Regions from separate parts of the Mesorhizobium sp. RSR565B genome, predicted to be linked through region 1. Evidence: predicted binding sites of a transcription regulator. Region 1 holds the regulator's gene; the other holds the start of a gene.
What was found. Region 1 encodes PhoB, which activates phosphate uptake and scavenging genes when phosphate is short. Its sites were predicted from a motif close to TGTCATNNANCTGTCAT; they were not measured.
Positions count from the first base shown of each region.

Region 2: ACYG9R_RS00720 (RNA degradosome polyphosphate kinase) is a predicted target of PhoB. The motif match lies at 1,605-1,621, and genes of this name have one in related genera.

Region 1 is NZ_JBTTIE010000001.1:2,897,688-2,906,760, forward strand. It holds gene ACYG9R_RS14125 (substrate-binding domain-containing protein) at 1-462, shown strand, start outside; gene pstC (phosphate ABC transporter permease subunit PstC) at 558-2,018, shown strand; gene pstA (phosphate ABC transporter permease PstA) at 2,015-3,331, shown strand; gene pstB (phosphate ABC transporter ATP-binding protein PstB) at 3,349-4,173, shown strand; gene phoU (phosphate signaling complex protein PhoU) at 4,215-4,919, shown strand; gene phoB (phosphate regulon transcriptional regulator PhoB) at 4,936-5,625, shown strand; gene ACYG9R_RS14155 (ROK family protein) at 5,656-6,891, opposite strand; gene xylF (D-xylose ABC transporter substrate-binding protein) at 7,158-8,198, shown strand; gene ACYG9R_RS14165 (sugar ABC transporter permease) at 8,343-9,073, shown strand, end outside.
Region 2 is NZ_JBTTIE010000001.1:143,905-152,977, reverse strand. It holds gene ACYG9R_RS00730 (FAD-dependent monooxygenase) at 39-1,277, opposite strand; gene ACYG9R_RS00725 (zinc-finger domain-containing protein) at 1,297-1,542, opposite strand; gene ACYG9R_RS00720 (RNA degradosome polyphosphate kinase) at 1,776-3,968, shown strand; gene ppx (exopolyphosphatase) at 3,968-5,500, shown strand; gene ACYG9R_RS00710 (DoxX family protein) at 5,763-6,170, opposite strand; gene ACYG9R_RS00705 (DoxX family protein) at 6,307-6,729, opposite strand; gene fumC (class II fumarate hydratase) at 6,978-8,375, opposite strand; gene ACYG9R_RS00695 (glycosyltransferase family 10 domain-containing protein) at 8,963-9,073, opposite strand, start outside.

The DNA of each region.
Region 1 (9,073 bases):
GGCTGCGACAAGGCCGCTTTGAAGGCTGCCGGCATCGCCGACGACAAGGAAATCGGCAAGACCTGCATCGCCATCCGCAAAGACGGCAAGGCTGTCGACATTGATGGCGACTACACCGAGACGCTGGCCCGCATCGACTCCAACAAGACCGGCGTTGGCGTGTTCGGCCTCGCCTTCTACGAGAACAATGCCGACAAGCTGAAGGTCGCCACCGTGGAAGGCATCGTGCCTTCGACGCAGACCATCGCCGATGGCACGTATCCCGTGTCGCGGCCGTTGTTCTTCTACGTCAAGAAGGCGCATCTGGGCGTCGTTCCCGGCCTCAAGGAATATGTCGAGTTCTTCCTTGATGACCAGATGATCGGCCCGGAAAGCCCGCTCGCCCAGTACGGCCTGGTTTCCGCTCCCGACGCCGAACGTCAGGGCCAGCGCGACGCCTTCGCCGCTGGAAAGACAATGTAATCAACGGACGGATCAGGGCGCGGATGAACTCCGCGCCCTGACTTCGCCGCTTGCCGCAACGGCTGCGGCGATCTGAATTTTCCCTGGGGTGGGTTATGTCGTCCTTGCTCGTACTCGCCATAGTCATCGCCATAGGCGTGGTCGCTTTTGTGGTCGGCCGCCAGCGCGCCGCGGCGCAGGATACCGGCAAGGTCAAGCCGCATTCGCGCGCGCATTATCATGGCTGGTGGGCCTTTCTGCTCGCGGTCCTGCCTGCCGTCCTTTTGCTCGCCGTCTGGGATATCGGCTCTTCCTTCTATCTCGACCGGCATATCCATGCCGCTTTGCCCGAGCGCACCGCCGACACAAAGGTGGCCAGCGAAGCGCTCGACGCCAGCCTGGTGAAGAGCCTGGCCAAGGGCCTGCGCCGGCTCGATGGCGATACCGCACTTCCCGCTACTTTCGCCGAATTGCAGCCGCTGCTCGCCGCCAAGGGCGTGGCACTGGCCAGCGACACCCAGGACTATATGATTCCGATCGCGGTCGAGGCGAACCAGGTCCAGGACCGGCTCGGCCTGTTCAGCGCCGTGCTGACCTTCGCGCTGTCGGTCGCCGGCGCCTTCTATGCGCTGAGGCAGATCGCGCCGCGCGCCAGGGCGCGCAACAATGTCGAGAAGCTGATGCTGTGGGGGCTGCTTGCGGCCTCGACCATCGCCATCCTGACCACGGTCGGCATCGTGCTGTCGATGCTGTTCCAGACCATCACCTTCTTCGAGAGCGTGTCGCCGATGAGCTTCTTCTTCGGCACGGTGTGGGATCCGCGTTTCGCCGCCGCCGGTTCCGGCGGCAGCCAGGGTCAGTTCGGCCTGATCCCGCTTCTCGCCGGCACGCTCTACATCGCCGCCGTCGCCCTTCTGGTGGCAGTGCCGGTCGGGCTGATGTCGGCGGTCTACATGTCCGAATATGCCTCGCGCGGTGTGCGCTCGGTGGTCAAGCCGGCGTTGGAACTGCTGGCCGGCATTCCGACCATCGTCTACGGCATCTTCGCCGTTGTCACGCTCGGACCGTTCTTGCGCGACCTGTCGGCGGCACTCACCGGCGGCTCGCCCTTCATCCAGGGCCAGAGCATCTTCACCGCCGGTCTGGTGATGGGCGTCATGTTGATCCCGGTCGTGTCCTCTTTGTCCGACGACATCATCACCGCGGTGCCGCGCGCAATGCGTGACGGCTCGCTCGGCCTCGGCGCCACGCGCTCCGAGACGATCAAGCGGGTGATCCTGCCGGCGGCACTGCCCGGCATCGTCGGCGCCATCCTGTTGACGGCGTCGCGCGCTATCGGCGAGACGATGATCGTCGTGCTGGCGGCGGGCGTCGCCGCCAATCTGACGGCCAATCCGTTCGAGGCGATGACGACCATCACCGTCAAGATCGTCAACCAGCTGACCGGCGATCTCGAGTTCAACTCGCCGCAGACGCTGGTCGCCTTCGCGCTCGGCCTGACGCTGTTCGCGCTGACGCTGGTGATGAACATCGTCGCCCTCTACATCGTGCGCAAGTACCGGGAGCAGTACGAATGACCGACATCCCCCTGGACACGATGGCGGGCGCCGTCGCGCGTCCGCGCCGCGACATCGGGCTGAAGGCGCGCTATGCCGCCGAACGCCGGTTCCGCATCTATGGCGTGATTGCGATCTCGGTGGGCCTGGCGTTCCTGGCCATCATGTTGATCACCATCGTCTCGAAAGGCTACACCGCCTTCTGGCAGACGACGGTGACGCTTCCGATCACCTTCGATGAGAAGGTCATCGACCCCTCCGGCAAGCGCGCGACCGACCCTACCGTGCTGATCAAGGCGAACTATCCCAAGCTCGCCGAAAACGCGCTGGTGGCCAAGCTCGGCATCGATCCGGCCAACAAGCCGATGATGCTGAAGCTCAAGGGCTTCCTGTCGGAAGGCGCCCGCGTCCAGCTGCGCGACATCGTCTCCGCCGATCCGTCGGTGATCGGCAGGACGCGTGACGTCGACATCCTGGCTGCCGCGAACCTCGACTCGGCCTTCAAGGGCCAGATCGACCTCGGCGTCGATGAAGCGCGCCGCAAGGTGTCCAACCAGCAGATCGACTGGATGAACAAGCTTAAAGCCGACGGCGTGATGGCCGAGCATTTCAACACCGGCCTGTTCACCTATGGCGCCTCCAGCCGGCCCGAAACGTCGGGCATGGGCGTGGCGATCATCGGCTCGTTCTACATGATGGTGATCGTGCTGTTGCTGGCGCTGCCGATCGGCGTCGCCGCCTCCATCTATCTGGAGGAGTTCGCCAAGAAGAACCGCTTTACGGACCTGATCGAAGTCAACATCAACAATCTCGCGGCGGTGCCGTCGATCGTCTTCGGTCTGCTTGGCCTTGCCGTGTTCATCAACTTCCTCGGCATGCCGCGCTCGGCTTCCTTCGTCGGCGGCCTGGTGCTGACCTTGATGACATTGCCGACCATAATCATCGCCACGCGCGCCGCCCTCGCCACGGTGCCGCCGTCGATCCGCTCGGCGGCCCTAGGTCTCGGCGCCTCCAAGATGCAGATGGTGTTCCATCACATCCTGCCGCTTGCCGCCCCAGGCATCCTTACCGGCACCATCATCGGCCTGGCGCGTGCGCTCGGCGAGACAGCACCGCTGCTCTTGATCGGCATGGTCGCTTTCGTCGCCGATTATCCGACGACGCCTTTCGATCCGGCGACCGCGCTGCCGGTTCAGATCTATATGTGGGCAAACGAGGCTGAGCGCGCTTTTGTCGAGCGCATGTCCGGCGCCATCATCATCCTGCTCGTCTTCCTCATGGCCATGAACATCACCGCGATCGTGCTCCGGCGCCGGTTCGAGCGGCGCTGGTAGAAAAAAGGCAATTTGGTATGAACATCATGACCGAACAGTCCCTTGAAAATGCAGTGGGCGACAAAATGAACGCCAAGTCGAACGAAGTCATCAAGATGCGCGGCGACAAGGTCGGCGTCTTCTACGGCGAGAAGCAGGCGTTGTTCGACGTCAATCTCGACGTCCGCCAGAACCAGGTGACGGCGCTGATCGGCCCGTCCGGCTGCGGCAAGTCGACCTTCCTGCGCTGCCTCAACCGCATGAACGACACCATCGATTCGGCGCGGGTGACCGGCAAGATCACGCTCGATGAAGACGACATCTACGACAAGAACATCGATGTCGTCGAACTGCGCGCCCGCGTCGGCATGGTGTTCCAGAAACCCAACCCGTTCCCGAAGTCGATCTACGAGAACGTCGCCTACGGCCCGCGCATCCATGGGCTGGCCAAGCGCAAGTCCGACATGGACCAGATCGTCGAGCAGAGCCTCAAGAAGGCAGCGATCTGGAACGAGGTCAAGGACCGCCTGCAGGAGCCCGGCACCGGCCTGTCCGGCGGCCAGCAGCAGCGCCTGTGCATCGCGCGCGCCATCGCCGTGTCGCCGGAGGTGATCCTGATGGACGAGCCCTGCTCGGCGCTCGATCCGATCGCCACCGCCCGTGTCGAGGAGCTGATCGACGAACTGCGCCAGAACTACACGATCGTCATCGTCACCCACTCGATGCAGCAGGCGGCGCGCGTGTCGCAGCGCACGGCGATGTTCCATCTCGGCTATCTCGTCGAGGAGGGCGCCACCGACAAGATGTTCACCAACCCCGACGACAAGCGCACCCAGGACTACATTACCGGCCGCTTCGGCTGAGCCGTCCGGCGGGTGAATTTTCAGGCACGAGGACCAAGATCATGGGTGAACATACCGTCGCCTCCTTCGATGAAGAGCTCGGGCAGATCAGCAAGCTGATCCGCGACATGGGCGATCTGGCAGGCTCGATGGTCAGCGGCTCGACCAGGGCGCTGCTCAATTCGGACAATGCGCTGGCACAGCGTGTCGTTTCCGACGACGCCATCATGGATGCGCGCCAGCGCGAACTGGACGACCGCGCCATCACGCTGATCGCCAAGCGCCAGCCGATGGCCAACGATCTGCGCGCCGTGGTCGGCTCGATCCGCATGGCCGGCGACCTCGAGCGCATCGGCGATCTCGCCAAGAACATCGCCAAACGCGTCGGCACCGTGGGCTTGAGCGTCACGCCGCGCGACCTCTCGCACTCCATCGATGCCATGGCGCAGCTGGTGCTGATCCAGGTGCAAGGCGTCGTCGAGGAATATGCCGCCACCGATGCGGCAGCTCTTGCAAAACTCAGGAATGACGACGAGCGCATCGACGTCAAATACACGTCCGTGTTTCGTGAGCTCTTGACCTACATGATGGAAGACCCTCGCAACATCACCGCCTGCACGCATCTCTTGTTCTGCGCCAAGAATCTTGAGCGCATCGGCGATCATGTCACCAACATCGCCGAAAATGCGTATTATGTGCTGACCGGCCAGCAATTGCCCGCCAATCGTCCGAAGCAGGACGAGACGGCGATGGCCACGCCGGCCTGATGAGGGTGAACTGCCTATGATCGCGCCACGCATCATGGTCGTGGAGGACGAGGAGCCGCTAGGCGTGCTCCTCCGCTACAACCTCGAATCCGAAGGCTATCACGTCGAGGTGGTGACACGCGGCGACGAGGCCGAGATCCGCCTGCAGGAAAACGTGCCCGATCTCCTGGTGCTCGACTGGATGGTGCCCGCTGTTTCCGGCATCGAGCTCTGCCGGCGGCTTAGAGTGCGGCCCGAAACCGAGCGGCTGCCGATCATCATGCTGACCGCGCGCGGTGAGGAAAGCGATCGCGTGCGCGGCCTGTCCACCGGTGCCGACGACTATCTGGTCAAGCCATTCTCGACGCCGGAGTTCATGGCGCGCGTGAAGGCGCTGCTGCGCCGGGCCAAGCCGGAAGTGCTGTCCAGCGTGCTCAAGGTCGGCGACATCGTGCTCGACCGCGAGTCGCACCGTGTCTACCGCAAGAAGAGCGAGATCAGGCTCGGACCGACCGAGTTCCGGCTGCTCGAATTCATGATGCGCCATCCCGGCCGCGTGTTCTCGCGCAGCCAGCTGCTCGACAATGTCTGGGGCGAGACGATCTACATCGACGAGCGAACCGTCGACGTCCATGTCGGGCGCTTACGCAAAGCGGTCAACAACGGCCGCATGCCGGATGTCATCCGTACCATTCGCGGCGCCGGCTACGCGATCAGGGAAGACTAGGATGCTGCGCGTCGCGCCGTTGCCGGCCATTCAGGCGACATGCTTGCCGGATTTGGCCTGAATGCCCGGCGCGAAAATCTCCTGATCGACGAAGCCGAGCGCGCGCATGGCACAGCCTTCGCGGATCAGCGGCAGCTCGTTGGGCTCGGTGTCGAAGGAGATCGATTTCGAGTGCTGGCCGCCGGCGGTCTGGGCGATCGCTTCGCGCAATGCCGGCTCGATCAGGTCGAAGGCGGCGGCGCTGACGCCAACCATGGCGACAGGCGCCGGGTCGATCAGCGCAAACAGGCTGCCGAGGCCGAAGCCGAGCGCCTCACCGGCCTTGCGATAGGCTTCGCGCTCCGGGCCATCGGTTTCGCGGGCGCGCGCGGCGAGTGCGCGCATATCAGCGTCGCCGATATCGACCGGCTCGGCATCTTCGCTCATCATTTTGGCGCTGCGCCAGATGGCGTAGTTTCCGGCATAGGCCTCGACGCAGCCGCGCCGCCCGCAGCGGCAGAGCGCGCCGCCCGGACGGTGGATCATGTGGCCGAACTCGCCGCCGGAGGAATGGGTGCCGGTGAACAGTTCGCCTTTCAGCACCAGCCCCATGCCGATGCCGTGCGACAAGAGGATCGCGATGAAATTGTCGCGGTAGCGCTCGGGCTGGCGCCATTGCAGGGCCACCGCCATCATATTGCAGTCGTTCTCCATGGTGGCAGGAATGCCGAATTCCGCTTCCAACATGTCGGCGAAGGCAATGTCGGTCAGTGGCGTGATTGGCGACCACAGCATGGCCCGCGCCTGCGAATCGGTGATGCCCTGGATGCCCATGGCAATGCGGGCGATGCTCTGGACATCGAGGTCCGGGTCCGCGAGACGCCGCCCGACGATTGCTACGCATTCGCCGATCAGCTCGTCGCGCGGCATGGTCAGCGTGTCGAGCCGGCGCTGTTCTTCCGCGACCACCTGGCCGGCATAGTCGATGACGGTGACGGAGAGGAAGTTCAGCGACAGCACCACGGTCATGACCGCCGCCGCTTCCGGGTTGAGGCCAAGGCCGACCTGCGGCCGGCCGCGTTTCAGCGAGCCGGTCTCGCCAGGCTTGCCTTCAATCAGGATGCCTTCTTGAATTAGATCAGACGAGATTGCCGATATCGTCGAATGGCTGAGGCCGGTGGTCGCCGCAATCTCGGTCCGCGACGGCTGGCCGGCCCGGCGCACGGCCGAAATCACCATCGCACGGTTGCGACGGCGCAGATCGTCGTGGCGGATCCCAACCGACATTTGTTTTCCTCCCGGCCTCCTCGCGCCTCATGATAGTGAAGGCGTTCGACGGCACCAGCCAAATATTGGCAGACGCCGGCAGCCCTGTCATTGTTTATTGCGGAGCTCGAAAAAATTCGGCAACGCCATCAGAATCCATCATAATCGATGTTGACAGTGCCTTATCATTGAACCAGTATTTTTTCGAGGCTCGAAAAAATGGAGCCTCTTTGTGCAGGCCTTCGGGCCGGTTTTGTCGCGCCGTGGGCGGCGCAGGGAGGGTTATAATGAACAGATTTGCAGCCGCCATGCTGGCGGGTGTCGCCATGTCGCTGGCGCTGATGTCGGTCGCGCAGGCGAAGGACAAGGTCATCGGCGTGTCGTGGTCGAACTTCCAGGAAGAGCGCTGGAAGACCGACGAGGCGGCGATGAAAACGGCGATCGAAGCCGCCGGCGACAAGTACATTTCGGCCGACGCGCAGTCCAATCCCGGCAAGCAGCTGACCGACGTCGAAAGCCTGATCTCGCAGGGCGCCAACTCGCTGATCATCCTGGCGCAGGACGCCTCGGCCATCGGCCCGGCGGTGCAGAAGGCGCTGGACGAAGGCATTCCGGTCGTCGGCTATGATCGCCTGATCGAGAACAAGGACGTCTTCTACCTGACCTTCGACAACAAGGAAGTCGGCCGCATGCAGGCCCGCGAAGTGTTCAAGGCGAAGCCCGAAGGCAACTATGTCTTCATCAAGGGCTCGGGCTCGGATCCGAATGCCGATTTCCTGTTCTCGGGCTCGATGGAAGTGCTCAAGGAAGCCATCGACTCGGGCAAGATCAAGAATGTCGGCGAGGCCTATACCGATGGCTGGCTGCCGGCCAACGCCCAGAAGAACATGGAACAGTTCCTGACCGCCAATGACAACAAGGTCGATGCCGTGGTTGCGGCCAATGACGGCACCGCCGGCGGCGTTGTCGCCGCGCTGACGGCGCAGGGCCTTGCCGGAACGGTTCCGGTCTCGGGCCAGGACGGCGACCATGCCGCCCTGAACCGCATCGCGCTCGGCACGCAGACGGTGTCGGTGTGGAAAGACGCGCGCGAACTCGGCAAGAACGCCGCCGAGATCGCCTCGCAGCTTGCCGATGGCAAGAAGACGGGCGACATTGCCGGCGCCAAGGACTTCACCACGCCTGGCGGCAACACCGTCAAGTCGCTGTTCCTGACCCCCGTCGCGATCACCAAGGACAACCTCAACGTCGTCATCGACGCCGGCTGGATCAAGAAGGACGAAGTCTGCACAGGCGTCGCCGCCGGCAGCGTCGCGGCTTGCAACTGATCTCGACGACTTGAAGAAATGAGGCGCCGCGGCTGTCAAGCCGCGGCGTTTTCTCTACGAGAATTGTGTGTTTCCGCCATCGGCGGCAAACTTCTAGGCTGTGGTCCGGCATCCGCGCCAGACGGCAAGCCGCTGGAGGACATCATGACCGACACGACCTCAAATCCGCAGGCCGATACGGCACGAGCGTCTGAACTCGGCGCGGTCGCCCGGTTCCTGAAAGCGACCGAGCTCGACACGCGCATGCTCGGCATGGTCGGCGCGCTGCTGGTCATCTGGGTCGGCATACATATCCTGTCGGGTGGGCTTTTCCTGACGCCGCGCAATCTTTGGAACCTGTCGGTGCAGACGTCCTCGGTCGCGATCATGGCGACCGGCATGGTACTGGTCATCGTCATGCGCAACATCGACCTTTCGGTGGGCTCCGTCGAAGGCGTGATCGGCATGATCATGGGCGTGGCACAGGCCGAATTCCTGATTCGCGTCATCGGCTTCCAGCTTGGAAACCCCTGGCTCTGGGTCGTCGCGCTTGCCGCCGGCGTGGTGCTTGGTCTGCTGATCGGCGCGTTCCAGGGCTTCATCATCGCCTATATGCAGGTTCCGGCCTTCATCGTGACGCTTGGTGGCCTGCTGGTCTGGCGTGGCATGGCATGGCTCATCACCAGCGGGCGCACGGTCGCGCCACTCGACGCCACCTTCCAGCTGATGGGCGGCGGACCACGCGGCTCGATTGGCGCCGCTGCCAGCTGGATCGTCGGCATCGTCGCCTGCGCGGCGGTCGCCTTCGCGCTGCTCAACGGTCGCTCACAGCGCAAGCGCTTCAGCTTTCCACTGCGCCCCGTCTGGGCCGAGACCTTGCTTGGCGTGGTCACTTG
Region 2 (9,073 bases), 2.8 Mb from region 1:
GAGATGTCCGGCAGGACAGAGGGGAGTGGGAAGGATCGCTACGTCGACGATCTAGACTGCCGAGTGTCCGCTCGCCATCCATAGAGCCAGTCGAGGTCGGCGGCGAGCTTGTCGGGCGAGCGCATGGCCAGGAACAGATTGCGGGCGATCGCCACCGGGCCGGCAGCATGCCAGGCGAGGCGGTTTACGGCCCCACGACGCGCGGCCTTGGCGACACGCGGCCGCCGAAGATTTTCCCAGATTTGAAAACTTCTGGGCAGATCGCCAGGGAAATCGGCGATAGCGTCGGCAAGCGTGATGGCATCTTCGATCGCCATTGCCGCGCCCTGTGCGGCAAACGGCGTCATCGCATGCGCAGCGTCGCCGATCAGCGCGATGCCCCGCGGGCTCGTCCACCGCTGTTGTTCGACGGTGTGGATCGGAAAGGCCGTCCATGGGCCGGCCAGTGCCACAAGCTTCGTCAGGCCCGGCGCGGTGCCGCGCAGGGCAGCCGTGAGGATCGCGGGATCGGCATGGCCCGACCAACCTTCGGCCATGCGCTCACCCTTGGTGAAGGCGGCGAGATTGAAGGCCCGGCCTTTGCTGACGGGGTAGGCGACCATGTGGAAGCCAGGATGCAGGAACGTGGTGACGCAGTCGGCGGCGCCGATCGCGACAAAGCCTTCTCCGGCCGCACCGTCGGCCGCGATCGTGACTCGCCAGGCGAGTTCGCCCGAAAAACGGCTTTTGACGAAGTCCTCGCCTGCGAGTTGCGCCCGGACCGCCGACCAGACGCCGTCGGCGCCGACCAGCAGTTTGCCGCGTGCCTCGATCTCGCGGCCGTCCACTTCGGCGGTCACGGCGACATATTGCGCGTCTTTGACGATGCCGGTCACGCGGGCGCCGGTGATGAGCTCAATCTGCGACCGTTCAGCCATTTGCCCCAGCAGCGCTGCCTGCAGATCTGCGCGATGGGCGACAAGATAGGGCGACTGCCAGCGCGCTTCGGCGGCGTGCCCGAGCGGTACCCGCGCCAGTTCGCGCAGCGTCCCGGCGTCCTTGAGCACGACCGCTTCCGGCCGCAACGCTGCGGGCAGCAGTCGGTCGAGCACGCCGAGTTTTCCAAGAATGCGTGTTGCGTTGGGCGAAAGCTGGATGCCGGCGCCGGCCGCTTCTAGGTGCTGTGCCTGTTCGATCAGCTTTACCGGATAACCCCGTCCGGCGAAGGCAAGGGCAGCGGTCAGCCCGGCGATGCCGGCCCCGGCGATTATGACCTGCCGGGACCTGATGTCTTCCATCGGGCTTGTCGCGGAAGGATCAGGCGGCCTGGTCGATATAAAGGCAACCAGCCGGCAGCGTTTCCGTCGCCCTCAGCTTCGCCGAATAGCGGTAGAGCGTCGAGCAGTAGGGACAGACCTTTTCATTGTCGTCGCCCATGTCGAGGAACACGTGTGGATGGTCGAAGGGCGGGTTGGCGCCGGTGCACATGAATTCCTTGACGCCGATGTCGATTGCCGGATGGCCCGCATCGTTCTGGAAGTGGGGAATGGAACCGCCTGCCATCGTCGTCTCCTTGATCTCGTCGAAAAGCATCTGGAACATAACAGGCCTGTTTGCAAGATCGATGAAATGAAACTGTCGCAAAAGCCTGTCAGAGGATACGGTGAGCCGGTTAAGTGCATGTCCCTGAAATCGGAACGGTTTTCGCCGAAGGGCCATGCGTCACAAAAGCGTGTTAGAGGCATGGCACGTCCAGCGGCGCTCCAAGGGACGGTTGGCGGGGAAGAGCAGGAACCATGAACGAACTGAAGCCGGTGCAGAGCGAATTCATCAATGTCGAGGTGGCGAGCCCCGAGGGCGGCAACCCCGATCGGTTCGTCAACCGTGAGTTCTCCTGGCTGCAGTTCAACCGGCGTGTGCTCGAGGAATCACAGAACGAGCACCATCCGCTGCTCGAACGCGTCCGTTTCCTGTCGATTTCGGCCGCCAATCTCGATGAATTCTTCATGGTCCGCGTCGCCGGCCTTGCGGGCCAGGTGCGCGAAGGCATTGCGCTCAAGAGCCCCGACGGCCGCACGCCGGAGCAGCAGCTGGAACAATTACTGCGCGAGGTCGAGCGGCTGCAGGAGGACCAGCAGAATAGCCTTTCGGCGCTGATGTTGCTGCTCAACAAGGAAGGCATTGAGAGCATCACCCGCGATGCACTGACCAAGGATGAAAAAGTCTGGCTGGAAGACCATTTCCAGGACCAGGTTTTCCCGGTGCTGACTCCACTGTCGATCGACCCGGCGCATCCGTTTCCGTTCATTCCCAATCTCGGCTTCTCGATGGCGCTGCAATTGCGCCATCGCAAGAATGGCGAGGAGATGAGCGCGCTTCTGCGCCTGCCGGTGGCGCTGAAGCGCTTCATCCGTCTGCCCGACCGCAAGCAGCACGTTCGCTTCATTCCACTGGAGGAGGCTGTCGGCCTCTATATCGGCAAGCTGTTCCCCGGCTATGAGGTCAAGGGTTCAGGCACCTTCCGCATCATCCGGGACAGCGATATAGAGGTCGAGGAAGAGTCGGAAGATCTCGTGCGCCTGTTCGAGACGGCGCTGAAGCGCCGCCGCCGCGGTTCGGTCATCCGCATCGAATTCGACAAGTCGATGCCCGGCGAATTGCGCGAGTTCGTCGCCGGCGAGCTTGGCGTCTCTTCGAGTCGCATCAGCGTTCTGACCGGCCCGCTGGCGCTCAGCCAGATTTCCGAGATCGTCGCCGTGCCGCGCGACGACCTGAAGTTCACCCCCTACAATCCACGCTTTCCCGAGCGCATCCGCGAGCATGGCGGCGACTGTTTCGCGGCCATCCGCGAGAAGGACATCGTCGTCCACCACCCCTATGAATCCTTCGACGTGGTGGTCCAATTCCTGCGCCAGGCGATGGCCGACCCTGAGGTGGTGGCGATCAAGCAGACGCTCTACCGCACCTCCAACGACAGCCCGATCGTGCGCGCCTTGGTCGACGCGGCCGAGGCAGGCAAGTCGGTGACCGCCCTGGTCGAGCTCAAGGCGCGCTTCGACGAGGAAGCCAACATCCGCTGGGCGCGCGACCTCGAACGCGCCGGCGTCCAGGTCGTGTTCGGCTTCCTCGAACTCAAAACCCATGCGAAAATGTCGCTGGTGGTGCGGCGCGAGGACGGCAAGCTGCGTAACTATGTGCATCTCGGCACCGGCAACTACCATCCGGTGACAGCGCGCATTTACACCGACCTGTCCTTCTTCACCACCGATCCGACGATCGCGCGCGATGTCGCCCAGCTGTTCAACTTCATCACCGGCTATGCCGAGCCGACCGATGAGATGCGGATCGCCATCTCGCCGTTTACGCTGCGCAGCCGTATCCTCAAGCACATTGCCGACGAGGTCGCCTACGCGCTGGCTGGCCGTCCGGCGCGCATCTGGATGAAGATGAACGCGCTCGTCGATCCCAACATCATCGACGCGCTCTATGACGCCAGCCGTGCCGGCGTCGAGATCGATCTCGTCGTGCGCGGCATCTGCTGCCTGCGGCCGCAGGTGCCCGGCCTGTCGGAAAACATCAGGGTCAAGTCGATCGTCGGCCGCTTCCTCGAACACAGCCGCATCTACTGCTTCGGCAACGGCCATGGCCTGCCGTCGGACGAGGCGATCGTCTACATCGCCTCGGCCGACTTGATGCCACGTAATCTCGACCGCCGCGTCGAGACCATGGTGCCGATCACCAATCCAACGGTGCATGAACAGATCCTTGGCCAGATCATGCTGGGCAACATCATGGACAACCAGCAAAGTTTCGACGTATTGGCTGACGGAACCTCCCGGCGCGTCGTGCTGGAGGAGGGTGAGGAACCGTTCAACGCGCAGGAATATTTCATGACCAATCCGAGCCTGTCGGGACGGGGTGACGCGCTGAAGTCGCATGCGCCCAAGCGCATCGCGCAGTTCAAGCGTCGCAAGAAGAACACCGGCTGATGATTTCAACGTCCCAAGGCCGGCTGCAGGATCGCCGGCCGCTGTCCATCATCGACATCGGCTCGAACTCGATCCGCCTTGTCGTCTATGAAGGGCTGGCGCGCTCGCCGACCTTGCTGTTTAACGAAAAGATGCTGGCCGGTCTCGGCCGCGGCATCGTTTCGACCGGCAAGCTCGATCCCGAGGCGGTGACGCGCTCGATGGAGGAGTTCCGCCGTTTCCGCGCGCTCTCCGACCAGGCGGGTGCGGAGCACATGTTTGTGCTGGCAACGGCCGCGGCCCGCGAAGCGATCAACGGCCCCGATTTCATCCACCGGGCCCAGGATGTGCTCAAGACCGAGATCCGCGTGCTCACTGGCCGGCAGGAGGCGCATTATTCGGCGCTTGGCGTCATTTCGGGCTTCCACCCCGCCAATGGCATTGCCGGCGATCTTGGCGGCGGCAGCCTGGAGCTTATCGACATCAATGGCGAGGCGATCGGCGACGGCATCACGCTGCCGCTGGGTGGCCTGCGGCTGCAGGACATGGCCAGGAATTCGCTCGCCCAGGCGGCAAAGATCACCCGCGACGAACTGGCGCGCGCCAAATTGTTGAAGGGCGGGCCGGGACGGCCCTTTTACGCCGTTGGCGGCACCTGGCGAAACCTTGCCCGGCTGCACATGGAAATGACCAACTACCCGCTTGGCGTCATGCACCACTATGAGATCGGTGTCGAAAGCGCCGCCAATTTCCTGAAGCAGGTGGCGAAAGGCGAGATCGAGAAGGTCAAGGGCATCGAAGGTGTGTCGAAGAACCGCCGTTCGCTGCTGCCCTATGGCGCGGTCGTGCTGCAGGAGATCATGGCGGCGATGCAGCCGTCGAAGATTATCGTCTCGGCATTGGGCGTGCGCGAAGGGTTTCTCTATTCGCTGCTCGACCCTGCCGAGCAGAAGGCCGATCCGCTGGTCTCCGCTTCGGAGGAACTGGCGCGGCTGCGGTCGCGCTCGGTCACCCATGCGCATGAGCTTGTCGAATGGACGGACAAGACCTTTGCCGCCTTCGGCATCGACGAGACGGAGGATGAGGCGCGCTATCGCCACGCTGCCTGTCTGCTGGCCGATATAGGCTGGCGCGCACACCCGGAATATCGCGGCAAGCAGTCGCTCAACATCATTGCCCACGCCTCCTTCATTGGCGTCGATCACCCCGGCCGTGCCTTCCTGGCGCTGGTCGGCCTGTTCCGCCACGAAGGCGTGTTCAACGATGCGGCGCCGGAAATCCGCGGCCTGGCGACGCCGCGCTATCTCGAGCGCGCCCGCATCCTGGCGGCGGTGCTGCGCGTCGTCTATCTGCTGACGGCGGCCATGCCCGGCGTCATGCCGCGGCTGAAATGGGAAAACCGCGGCAATGGCACGTTGGCGCTGGTGCTGCCGGCCTCACTTTCCGATCTTTACGGCGAACGCCCGGCCGGACGGCTGGCGCAACTGGCGCGGATCACCAACCGCCGGCTGGTGCTGGCGGTCGAGGGTGGGCAGAGCGTGTCGGTGAAGTAGGCGCGGCCTGACAGCAAAACCATGTCGTCGTCGGCCTCGCGTTCGAGCACCGGCTTCCTCAATCCGTCGCTGCTTCGCAGCGCCACCTCCCCCTCCGGAGGGAAAGGGAAGGGAGCCTCGTTGGAAAGCGTTGGCGGCAATAGGCTCGCGCCCTTCCTCTACCCCGTCGATCGGGGGAGAGGTGGCTCGACGAAGCCGAGACGGAGTGGGGGTCGACCTGGCACGGGCGTCGATGGTTCAACCGGGACGATATTTGACGATATCAGACCGCGGCGCGGCGCCCGTCGATCGACCAAGCCCCGGCGCCGGCCATGGCTAGCGCCAGGAATCCACCGGCGATGGCAATATCCTTCATCAGCATCTGCTGGTGCAGGAAGGTGAGCATCGGGTCATCGCCGCCCTGGCCGTAGTGGCCGATGGAGCCTGCAACGATGCAGAAAGCGGCAAGAAGTATCGCAACGACCGGCGTCTGAAAGCCGACCAGTATCAAGAGACCGGCAATCAACTCGAACAGCCCGGTGCCCCAGGCGGCAAGCGTCGGCAATGGCATGCCGAGGCCGGCGAAATAGCCGCTCGTCCCGGCAATGTCGGCGAGCGCGTGGTAGCCGGAGGGAACGAGCAGGGCGGCGAGCAGCAGCCGGGAAATCAGAAGCAATGCATCGCGGGGCATGGTCATCTCCGTTGTCTGTCCGCAGGCTGTTTCGAGACCGATCCTAGCAGGGATGGGGCGGGCGCGCGCTTGGGCAGACAACGAAAAAGCGGCGTGGAAATTCCACGCCGCTTTTTTCAGGCTTGGGAGGGAAAGCTCAGCCGCGCTTGGCGTCGATCGAGTAGGCGCCAGGGCCCGAGGAAGCCAGCAGCAGGAAACCGCCGGTGATGGCGACGTTCTTCAGGAAATGGATCATCTGGTTCTGGTCGGCCCAGCCGGTATGGGCGACAAAGGCCGAGGCGATGGTGAAGACCGCGAGCACCCAGGCGGCGATGCGGGTCTGAAAGCCAACGAGCACGGCAAGGCCGCCGAGCAATTCGATCAGGCCGACGACAATGGCCGTTATGGTCGGCACCGGCAGGCCCATGGCGCCGAAATAGCCGGCGGTGCCGGAAATGGCGGTGAGCTTGCCGAAGCCGGAAAGCAGGAAGATGGCGGCGAGCAGGATGCGGCCGAGCAGGATGGTGGTGGAGCTGTTGGACGCGATGCCGGCGCCGGCAGCGGAAGTGTTGATGGACATGGTGGCTCTCCGAAAAGGGTTGATGTCCCGTCAGATAGACCAAGCCGACTGTTCACCAAAGCCGCCAGTCCGGCGACACATTGTTCACAGGACGTACATTTCGGGATCGTTCGACCGACGCAAAATTCTTGTCGCGGCCAGCAGCGGCGGGAGCAAATTGTCCCGCCACACAATTCGGATTTCTAGTTGACGCAATTCCAAAGAGGAAGGGCTGCGCGCTTCGAGGAAGGCACTTCCCCTGGAATCGCTTAACCCGGATGCGTCATGTCCTCCGGCCGCACCAGCCGGTCGTAGTCTGCCTCGCTGACCAGCCCGGTGGCCAGTGCTTCCTCGCGCAAGGTGGTGCCCTTCTTGTGCGCGGTCTTGGCGATCTTGGCGGCATTGTCGTACCCGATCGTCGGCGCCAGCGCCGTCACCAGCATCAGCGAGCGGTCGAGCGCGGCCTTGATGTTGTCTTCGCGCGCCTCGATGCCGACGACGCAATTGTCGGTGAAGGAGATCGAAGCGTCGGCCAACAGCTGCACCGACTGCAGGAAGTTGTAGGCCATCAGCGGGTTGTAGACGTTGAGCTCGAAATGGCCCTGGCTGCCGGCGAAGGTCAGCGAGGCGTTGTTGCCGAACACCTGCACGCAGACCTGCGTCAGAGCCTCGCATTGGGTCGGGTTGACCTTGCCCGGCATGATCGAGGAACCCGGCTCGTTTTCCGGCAGCGACAGTTCGCCGAGGCCCGAGCGCGGGCCGGAGCCGAGGAAGCGGATGTCGTTGGCGATCTTGAAGAGGGCGGCGGCCGCCGCGTTGATGGCGCCATGCGAGAACACCATGGAATCGTGCGCGGCGAGCGCCTCGAACTTGTTCGGCGCGGTGACGAAGGCGATGCCGGTGATTTCGGCGATGCGCGCCGCCACCTTTTCCGCAAAGCCGACCGGCGCGTTGAGGCCGGTGCCGACGGCGGTGCCGCCCTGCGCCAGTTCCTGCAGGCCGGGCAGCGTCATCTCGACGCGCTTGATCGAAGAGGCCACCTGCGCGGCGTAGCCGGAAAATTCCTGGCCCAGCGTGAGGGGTGTCGCGTCCTGCGTATGGGTGCGGCCGATCTTGATGATGTGGGCGAAGGCATTCGTCTTGACCTCGAGCGCAGCGTGGAGATGCTTCAGCGCCGGCAGCAGATCGTGCACGATGCGCTCGGCGCACGCGATGTGCATGGCTGTCGGGTAGGTGTCGTTCGACGACTGGCTCATATTGACGTGGTCGTTGGGGTGCACCGGCTTCTTCGAGCCCATGACGCCGCCCAGAAGTTCGATCGCCCGGTTGGAGATCACCTCGTTGGCGTTCATGTTGGACTGCGTGCCCGAGCCGGTCTGCCAGACGACCAGCGGGAAATGATCGTTCAGCTTGCCGTCGATCACCTCTTGCGCCGCCTCGATGATCGCCTTGCCGACTGCCGGATCGAGCCGCTTCAACTCCATATTGGCTTCCGCCGCCGCTCGCTTGACGATGCCGAGCGCACGCACGATCGAGGCCGGCTGCTTTTCCCAGCCTATCCTGAAATTGCCGAGGGAACGCTGCGCCTGCGCGCCCCAGTAACGGTCGGCGGCAACCTCGATGGGGCCGAACGTGTCGGTTTCGGTTCTGGTCCTGGCAGCGGTCACTTGTCTCTCCGACGATCGAATTCGGCAACGGCGTATCGCGTTGCACAATGGCCTTCAAGCAGAGATTGCGGCCGGCAGGCAGTAAATCGGTTGAAGCAGTAGCGCCGCCCTTCGGGATCCTGCACCCTCCACTTTCGTGTGAAGGAAATTGCTCCTCAGTGCGGCTTGATCCCATAAAGTGGACGGAAACTTGCGGATTTAGCTCGATAAGATCATGTCGAGCTGGCGGATTGCTCTACGCAAACTTCCCCCAGGATCAGCAATGCGCAATTCATGTCTACCTACTCTACCTACGAGCGACGCTGCCACACAAACTACCATCCGTGCCGGCGTCTCACTGGCAACAGCAGCGATGAGGTAGCTTATGCACTTGTCCTTCTGTTCAGTTTCCCGACCAAAATCCGGCATCGCATCCGGATCGAGCTTCGGATCGCGAAGCCGAGAATTTCAAGTCCACCCTGGGAGCGCCTCCACATGGCCTCGGAGTTTTCCAAGATGCATTGCGGCAAGGTCGAAGCCGTCTCGACGTCGCAAGAGACGCTCTTTGTCCTCGGTATTTTGCTGAAAGCGCGCCTGATCGCGGACCGTCAGCTCGGAACCTTTTTCCTCCAACGGCGCAGCTTTGTCCTGAGATAGGCTCTATAGCCGAACGGAAGTGTTCGCCGTCCGGAAGGCGTGCTTGTCCGCGCCTCCAGACG